3 regions of the Kurthia sp. YJT4 genome follow, and region 1 is predicted to be linked to each of the others. Evidence: riboswitches for the same ligand, from Rfam matches in the RefSeq annotation. Region 1 holds a riboswitch; each other region holds the start of a gene.
The links. A riboswitch is a leader RNA that binds a small molecule or an ion and turns the genes downstream of it on or off. The one in region 1 is predicted to bind lysine.

Region 1 (3,294 bases):
GCATGTAAAGACGGAACTAGAGGAAAAGATGTATAAAGCATCTGAAGCACTCGATTTTGAACGAGCAAAAGAGTTGCGCGATCAAATTGCGAATATCGATCAAATTATGGCGAAACAAAAAATTACGAAGACGACGGACTTTACGAATCGTGATATTTTTGGTTTTGCAGTGGATAAAGGATGGATGTGTGTTCAAGTATTCTTTATTCGTCAAGGGAAGTTGATTGAGCGCGATGTATCATTATTCCCTTCATATGGTGAACCGCTAGACGAATTTACAACTTTTATTGCGCGTTTTTATGAAGAAGCGAATCATTTAAAACCATCTGAAATAATTGTGCCAAAAGAAGTGGACGCAGAGATGTTGCAACAGGCTTTAGACATTAAAGTACATGCGCCACATCGCGGCTATAAAAAAGAAATGCTCGATTTAGCAACACAAAATGCGCATGTGAAAATTGATGAGAAATTTAATATGCTACAGCGCCAAGAAGAGCGAACAATTGGTGCATGTGAAGAATTAGGTGATGCGATGAATATTCAAACACCACTTCGCATTGAAGCATTTGATAACTCACATATTTTCGGTTCGGATACGGTATCTGCGATGGTCGTATTTGAAGATGGTCGCCCGCGTAAAAAAGACTATCGTAAATTTAAAATTCAAACAGCTTCTGCGCATGATGATTACGGTGCGATGCGTGAAGTATTAAGAAGACGTTATCAACGTGTTGTAAAAGAAGGACTACCACTTCCAGATCTACTTGTAACAGATGGTGGGAAAGGACAGATGGAAGTCGCGCGTGAAGTACTTGAAGATGAACTAGGTCTTGATATTCCGATTGCAGGTCTTGCAAAAGATGATAAGCATAAGACAGCCCAGTTACTTTATGGTAATCCGCCACAAGTTATTCCACTGAAAAGAACGAGTGAAGGGTTCTATTTGCTGCAACGTATTCAAGATGAAGTGCATCGATTTGCGATTAATTTTCACCGTCAATTACGTGAGAAGAATGCACTCACTTCGCAACTTGATGACATTCCAGGTGTTGGGCCAAAGCGGAAACAGCAAATGTTAAAACACTTTGGTTCGATGAAAAAAATTAAAGAGGCAACAGAAGAAGAATTAATTGCTGCTGGATTACCGAAAAATCTGGCTAGTGCCGTAATTGCGCATTTTCTGAAAAAATAATTGTCTTTTGCCAAATATTGTGATAAAGTAACGTTAATTAAAAATCACTGAAAAAGTGATGATAGAGGAGCAGGTGTCAAGAGTAGCCTTTTTGAGAGTGTAGTAACTCAGTGAAAGAAGGTGAAAGGGGAAACTGCCGAAGTGATGAAGGAACTACGACTTCATTGCTGGTTCTGTATTGAATAAATGCAGAATTGTCAGAGTGTACACTCTGGAGGGCTATCTCACATGAATGTTCATTTTTGAATAGACATGCATAAGCAGCCCAACATTTCGATGTTTGGCTGCTTTTTTTATTGAGAGAACCCACATTACAATATGTAGGGGGAGAACGTATGGGAACTTATGTTATGAAATTTGGTGGCACATCGGTGGCAACACCGGAACGTATTCAAAATGTAGCGAAAAGAGTTTTACAAGAAGTGGAAGTGGGGAATAAAGTGGTTGTTGTCGTTTCAGCGATGGGAAAAACGACAGATCATTTAGTCGAGATGGCGAACCAAGTATCGACACATCCATCAAAACGTGAGATGGATGTACTACTATCTACAGGTGAACAAGTTACAACAGCTTTACTGACGATGGCGCTTCACCAATTAGATGTACCTGCGCAGTCTTTTACAGGTTGGCAGGCAGGTATGATGACCGATGATGTTGCGAGTAATGCACGCATTGAACAGATTGATTGTGAGAAAATCACGACCTGTTTAAATGAAGGGAAAGTAGCCGTTGTAGCAGGTTTTCAAGGGATTGATCATGAAGGTAATATTACGACACTTGGTCGAGGTGGCTCAGATACAACAGCTGTCGCGATTGCAGCTGCGATTCAAGCAGAACGCTGTGATATTTATACCGATGTTGATGGGGTTTATACAAGTGATCCACGCTTTGTGCCAAATGCACGTAAATTAGCAGAATTAAGTTATGATGAAATGCTCGAATTAGCACATTTAGGAGCAGGTGTTTTACATCCACGCTCTGTTGAATTAGCGAAAAATTATCAAATGCCCATGTCTGTTCGTTCAAGTTATGAACAAGTAGAAGGAACCGTTTTAAAGGAGGAAGTTCAAATGGAAAAAGATTTAGTTGTACGAGGAGTAGCATTCGAAGGAGAAATCGTTCGTTTAACAGTTTATTTTAGCGAAGCATATATGGGGTCATTAGCGAACATCTTCACAACATTAGCGAAGCACCATATCAATGTGGATATCATTGTACAATCCATCATTCCAAACGCATCACCAACGGTATCATTTTCAGTGAAAAAAGAACAATTAGAAGAAACATTAAATGTGTTAAAAGAATATAAAAATACATTAGGTTATGATTATATTGATCATGAACTAGAACTTGCAAAAGTATCGATTGTCGGTTCAGGTATGGCATCCAATCCAGGTGTTGCAGCGACGATGTTTGATTGCTTGTTTAGATTAGGAATTCCGGTGAAGATGGTCAGCACATCTGAAATCAAAGTATCCGTCGTTGTACCACAAGAAGAGATGTTTAAAGCGGCGAATGCCTTACATGAACAGTTTGAATTATCAAAAGCAGCAGTGGCAATAGAAAATTAAATGGATAAAACAAAAAGTCCCTTGCGAATTTGAACTGCACCCCAATTGTTAGACACATCTAACAATTGGAGGTGCAGTTTTTTATGGCTAAATATACGGCAGCGGAAAAATTACAAGCGGCTTTACGCTACTTAGAAGGCAAAGAAAGTTCACGTGAAATTGCTAAATCGATCGGGACAGATCATAAGGCCATTCTTAATTGGACGAAACAATATAAGTATAACGGTGTAGAAGCGTTTACAAAATCGTATACAAACTATACAGCACAGTTTAAACTAGACGTACTAAACTTCATGATTGAACAAGGTACGTCCTTACTTGAAACAGCGGCTATCTTCGGTATAGCCGCACCATCCACGATTCTTCAATGGAGAAAAATATTCGAAACCAAAGGATTTGATGCCCTTCAATCAAAGAAAAAGGGGCGTCCATCCATGAAAAAAGAAACAAATAAACAACCAAAACAAGCACCAGTAGAAGGCTCACCAGAAGCACTACAAGCAGAAATCGACCGTCTACGTATGGAAAACG
Region 2 (3,294 bases), 970 kb from region 1:
CATTTTAGAAAATAATGATGTATCTTTAGATGAATATGAAGAACTATCAGCTGAAGATTTAAAAGAGATTGCTCAAGATTTTGTAGATGAATATGGTCAAAAGAATTTACAGTTAACTTCTTTTTCTGAGTGGGGCGATCAAACTTTTTTATTAACTTTTGAGGCAATGGATGTGCAGTATCAAATCCCACTACCTGATTCAGGTGCAACAATTGAGATGAATAAACAAGGTTTTGTATTATCCGCAACATTCAATCAATCTTATTATCAATTAACACATCCGAAACTTACAGTCGATGCAGATGTGGCATTGATGATTTATAAAAATAGAATGTTAGTTGAATTAGCTGCTTTCCAACAAGAAGATGAAATTCGATTAATGTACTATCCTAAAAATTTAAATGAAGTAGTTGGCGCAAATGGAGATATTATTTCATTAAATCAATTTTTAGAGAACGGTCCTGTTGAATTAGAAAAAGTTCCACCTGTTATGGAAATGTATGATGAAACAATTTTGTTAGGTATTACACCGGATATGAATAAAGTTGAAGAAGAAAATACAGTTACATATGAACAATCTGACCAACATTATGTTAAATTCGATATGTCTGATGAACATCAATTGATTATTGATTCTACTCTGCCATTCAAAGAAGGGGACGAATACACACTAGATGAACTTCGTAAACGTGCAATTGCCTTTTTAGAATCCAAAGTAGGAAATGTGTCTGAACATTATTTATTAGAAGATGCATTCGTTGAAGAAGATTTAGAAGATGATGAAGATGATGAGTTAACAGAAGAGGAAATTGAGATGTTAAAAGCTCTATCAGCAGAAGATGGTGAGGATGAAGAGGAAGATGACGAAGATGATTCTTATGCTTTCGAACCATTTGTGACTTTTACATTCCACCGTTACATTAATGGCATTCCACTAAGTGAATATACAGCAAATATTGATATGGGTATTTATTCAGGTCGTGTAACAGATGCAGTGATTCCAATGTTAAAAGAAGAGCATATTGAGAATATGTCAATGGAACCAACAATTACATTAGAAGAAGCAAATGAAATTTATAAAGACTCCATTAAGATGGAATTAGCACGTGTTCCATATGAAGATGAAGAATTTACAAAATATGAATTATGCTATGTTGTAAAAGAAAAAGAAGTGGGACAACGCATTGAGAGAATTGATGCAGAGAATGGAAATATTTTTTATTATGATCAATTAGACGATATTGAATACGAAGAATAAATACATAAATTTTTATTTTTAAATAAAAAATTTATATTTTTCTTTTTTTCAGTATATTGACATAAAATAGTCTATAAAGTAGACTATTGTTAATTATAACAAACGAATATGACCTCACATTGATACAATTGTGAGGTAGAGGCGCGATATTTATTAGTAAGTAGCGGAGTACGAGAATACAAAGATGCTACTTAGAAGGAGATGTCGCCGAAGTGTATGGTGGGTTCTCAACATCATATGCTGGGTCTGCAATTAATAGTTGCAGGACTGTCTTACTTTTTTTACCCGAATAAAGTAAGTTGAGCTATCTCAATTGGGCAATGATGAGGATTTTTAGAAGGACTATACCAAAAGGTCTGGAGAAGTATCTCATCCACCTTTTGTTATAGTCCTTTTCGTTTTCACAATGGGAACATATTTAAAGGAGAGGTACAAATGAAAAAATCATGGGGAATATTTACAGCACTATTACTTGTGCTTGTAGTTGCACTAGCAGGATGCGGCTCAGGAGATTCGGAAAAATCGGAATCTTCAGGCGGTAAAGAAAAAGAAAAATTTACAGTCGGTATGGAAGCAGGCTATGCACCATTCAACTGGACACAAAAAGATGACGCGAACGGCGCTGTAAAAATCGAAGGCAATGCAGAATATGCAGGCGGTTATGATGTACAAATTGCTAAAAAAATCGCAGATAGCTTAGATCGTGAATTAGTGATTGTAAAAACAGAGTGGGATGGTTTAATTCCAGCACTTATTTCAGGAAAAATTGATGCAGTAATTGCAGGGATGTCACCAACAGAGGAACGTAAAAAAACAATTGATTTCTCAGACATTTACTACACTTCAAATCTTGTAATGGTCGTGAAAAAAGGCGGTAAATACGACAATGCTACATCAATTCAAGATTTCAAAGGTGCCAAAGTAACAGGTCAGTTAAATACGTCACACTATACAGTAATTGATCAAATTGATGGTGTACAAAAACAACCAGCTTCAGATAATTTCTCAGCAATGCGTGTAGCACTCGAATCAGGAAAAATTGATGCATATGTGTCAGAACGTCCAGAAGGTTTATCTGCTTCAGCAGCAAACGACAAATTTAAAATGATTGAGTTCAAAGACGGTTCAGGTTTCAAAGCTGATAAAGCAGAATTTTCAATCGCAGTTGGTGTGAAAAAAGGTAGTGAGTTAGCAGAGCAAGTGAATAAAGCATTAGCAGGTATTTCAGAAGAAGAGCGTCAAAAGATTATGGAAACAGAGATTAAAAACCAACCAGCAGCAAAATAGAACGTACGTGGCTACCGACTGTCTTGTTTAGTCGGTAGTTTGTGTTTTTATAGGGGGAGAACGAAATGAGTCTAGAATGGCTATTTGAAATTGCTAAAGATAATTGGCAAATGTTTTTACGTGGCGCAGGAATGACGATGTTTATTGCCACCGTCAGTACCATTCTGGGGGCAGTCATCGGATTATTAATTGGGGTAATTGATACGATTCCAAAAACAAAATCAGCATTTAAAATGACCGTGTTAAAAATTATTCGTGTCATCTTACGAATCTATGTAGAATTCTTCCGTGGCACACCGATGATGGTACAAGCGATGGTTGTATTCTACGGATTCCCATTGATTATGCAGTCAATTAAAGAATCAATCGGAACTGATTTTGGTGTGACAGGTGATATGAATCGTACAGTTGCGGCAGTATTAGTTGTCTCGCTGAATACAGGGGCTTACATGGCAGAAATTGTACGTGGTGGTATTGTCAGTGTGGATAAAGGACAATTCGAAGCAGCACAAGCAATTGGTATGAATCACTGGAAAACGATGATTCATGTTGTATTACCACAAGTTTTACGCAATATTTTACCAGCTACAGGTAACCAATTCGTTATGAATATTAAAGATACATCTGTATTAAATGTAATCGGGGTAACCGAGTTATACTTCGTCACAAAGTCAATTGCAGGTGCGAACTTTAGATACTTTGAATCGTTCTTCGTAGCATGTTTAATCTATCTAGTCTTAACGATTGTT
Region 3 (3,294 bases), 1.2 Mb from region 1:
CATTTATATTAGTTATTTAATTTTTCGTTCGTGATTAGACGTAAAAATGGATAAAAAAGGAAATAAATAAATATAAATAACGTTTTGATGTTGTTTATATTTTTTGCGTAATTTTCTCTATCATTCATGATTTTCTTTTTAGGAAATAATTCAAAATCCATTATTTCTACATAAAAAAGCACTCGGAAATCCCGAGTGCTTTTTGCTATTCTTCTGTATAAAGATTTTTAGTCGGTTCCACATCTGCCTCTGTTAATTTAACCATTTTCGTTTTGTTTTTGATTTTATAACCGAACCATAGTAAGAAGAAAATTGGTAAACCAATATAAGAAACAAGTAGTTCATACCAACTAAACTGCCCATCTTCAAATGCAAAATAACTTTGTCCGAAGACAACTAATGCACATAGGATGAATGCGAATAATGGACCAAATGGGAAAAATCTCGATTTATATGGTAATACTTCATCTAAGTTCTTCCCTTGCGCAATCAGTGCTTTTCGGAAACGATAGTGACTGGCTGCAATACCTAACCATGCGATAAAACCACACATACCCGAAGCACTTAATAACCAAATATATACTTGTTCACCGAAAATAGATGTTAAGAATGATAAACTTGCGACAATGACCGTTGCGATTAAAGCTGCAAACGGTACACCGCGACGATTTAACTTTTTAAAGATTTTTGGTGCTTTACCTTCCATCGCTAAATCCCAAAGCATACGTGATGAAGCATATAAACCAGAGTTACCAGCAGATAAAATCGCTGTTAAAACAACTGCATTCATAATCGAAGCTGCAAAAGCAATACCTGCATTTTCGAATACAAGCGTAAACGGACTTGTCGTAACCGTCTCTCCATCATTGATTAGACGACTATCTGTATAAGGAATTAATAAGCCAATCGCTAAAATGGCTAAGATATAGAATAATAAAATACGCCAAAAGATTTGCTTCACTGCTTTTGGAATCGATTTACCAGGATCTTTTGTTTCACCAGCTGTAATACCGATTAACTCTGTTCCTTGGAATGAGAATCCTGCTGCTAAGAAAATACCGAGTGTCGCAAAGAATCCACCGTGGAATGGACCATCACCTGCAAAGAAGTTCGTAAAACCTACAGGTGCTTTACCTCCTAAAATACCAAAAATCATTAAAATACTAACGATTAGGAAGATGATAATTGTAGCTACTTTAATGAATGCGAACCAATATTCACTTTCACCAAAACTCTTCACCGATAAGTAGTTTAATAAGAAAATAATAGCTAAGAATGATACACTCCAAATCCATGAAGCTGTATCAGGGAACCAATATTTCATAACAATTGAAACAGCTGCAATTTCAGCTGCAATTGTAATTGCCCAGTTATACCAATAGTTCCATCCTAATGCAAATCCAAGTGCTGGATCGATAAACTTCGTTGCATACGTACTGAATGAACCTGAAACAGGCATATACGCTGCCATCTCTCCTAAACTTGTCATTAAGAAAAATACCATAATACCGATTAAACCATATGCTAATAGCGCTCCACCTGGTCCAGCCTGTGCGATTGAGTTACCACTTGCAAGTAGTAAACCTGTCCCAATCGTACCGCCGAGTGAAATCATCATAATATGACGACTTTTTAGTCCTCTTTTTAGAGTTGTAGGCGCTTCTTGACTTACTTTTGTACGACTCATTTCATTTCCTCTTTCCTTTTATTGCAGGGAATATGTTAGTTGAGGTGTTCGTAAGTGATTATTTCCTGGAAAATAAAAATACCATCTCAAGCAATCTTGGATGGTTGTAATCACACAATGACACTCATCAACCTTGAAAAAGATAGCTCAACACACCCTCACAGATGTGACAGTTCTGCACCTATTAAGCGACAGCCCCAGCAGTTGATTGTAAAAGCAATCCACCACTTCGGCAAAAAATCCTTTCATATAATGTCACCAATGCTTTTACATCTCGACTATATTACTTTTATTTTTTGCGACCTCTACCTCATCGAACGGATGAGGCATTGCAATATTTATATTATTTCTACTATTATCTTAATATATTCTACAGACGAATTCAAGACATAAAAACTCTCAACTATTATACAATTAAGACTTTCGTGAAACGAATTTGTTATTGAATAGGTAGGGGCATAATGTTACGATAAATCAAATATTACATATAGGAGGAAAGTTATGTCGCCTACAGAAAATGTTGCTTCAAAAAAACTTAAATGGACTTCGACAACGTGGCTTCTTGTACTTGGAATCGTCTTCATTGCATTAACTCTTCGTTCCCCCCTAACATCTGTTGGTCCCGTAATCGAGGATATTCGAAACTCATTACATATTTCAAATGTAGTAGCTGGCTTTATTACAACCATTCCTCTACTTGCATTTGCTATCGTGTCACCAATCGTACCGAAAATATCGCGTAGAATTACGGTTGAACGCTCTCTATTCTTATCTATGATTATCTTAGTCGTGGGTATGGCACTTCGTTCAAGTGGCGTGACATCGTTATTATTTATCGGTACTACCTTAATCGGAATCGGAATTGCATTTGGCAATGTACTATTACCTAGTCTAATCAAACTTAAATTTCCATTCCAAGTAGGTTTACTTACAGCAATCTATACAGTCTCAATGAACTCATCAGCCAGTATTGCAGCTGGTGTAAGTTATCCATTATCAACATTGTCATTCGGTTGGCAAGGTTCTTTAGGTGTGTGGATTATTTTAGCGATTGCCGCTGTTTTCATCTGGCTTCCGCAAACACGAAATATCTCTAAAGAAGAAATTGCACCGACTACTGCTCAAAAAGAAAAGAAACAAATGTGGCGCTATCCGCTCGCATGGGTCATTATGATTTCGATGGGTTTCCAATCGATGATTTTCTATACAACTGCAGCATGGGTCCCAGAGATGTTTAAAGAACAAGGTATGACAGCTGCTCAAGCTGGATTAATGTTCTCCATTATGCAAGTATCTCAAATTCCAATGACATTCATTACACCGATTTTAGCGGGCCGTCTAAAAGACCAGCGTCCTGTTGTTGCGATGTTTGCAGTCTTTTACATCGTTGGATTTGCTGGATTAATTATGGGCTGGACAGATTATTCTGTTATCTGGATGATTCTATTAGGTGCTGCAGGCGGTGCTTCATTTAGTATGTGTATGATGTTCTTCTCACTTCGTTCACGCGACTCATTCGAAGCAGCAGACTTATCTGGTTTCGCCCAATCACTTGGTTATCTAATCGCCGCTATTGGGCCTGTACTCTATGGTTTCATTCACGATAT

Region 2: linked by a shared signal. The riboswitch ahead of QN089_RS15175 (transporter substrate-binding domain-containing protein) and the one ahead of QN089_RS10220 (aspartate kinase) in region 1 are both predicted to bind lysine.
Region 3: linked by a shared signal. The riboswitch ahead of QN089_RS00795 (amino acid permease) and the one ahead of QN089_RS10220 (aspartate kinase) in region 1 are both predicted to bind lysine.

Annotation. Positions count from the first base shown of each region.
Region 1 is NZ_CP126689.1:2,057,478-2,060,771, reverse strand. Features, by position in the region: gene uvrC (excinuclease ABC subunit UvrC) at 1-1,192, shown strand, start outside; lysine riboswitch at 1,247-1,422, shown strand; gene QN089_RS10220 (aspartate kinase) at 1,528-2,763, shown strand; one part of gene QN089_RS10215 (IS3 family transposase) at 2,847-3,294, shown strand, end outside.
Region 2 is NZ_CP126689.1:3,024,391-3,027,684, reverse strand. Features, by position in the region: gene QN089_RS15180 (hypothetical protein) at 1-1,258, shown strand, start outside; lysine riboswitch at 1,387-1,573, shown strand; gene QN089_RS15175 (transporter substrate-binding domain-containing protein) at 1,694-2,545, shown strand; gene QN089_RS15170 (amino acid ABC transporter permease) at 2,611-3,294, shown strand, end outside.
Region 3 is NZ_CP126689.1:150,446-153,739, reverse strand. Features, by position in the region: gene QN089_RS00795 (amino acid permease) at 206-1,687, opposite strand; lysine riboswitch at 1,823-2,003, opposite strand; gene QN089_RS00790 (CynX/NimT family MFS transporter) at 2,189-3,294, shown strand, end outside.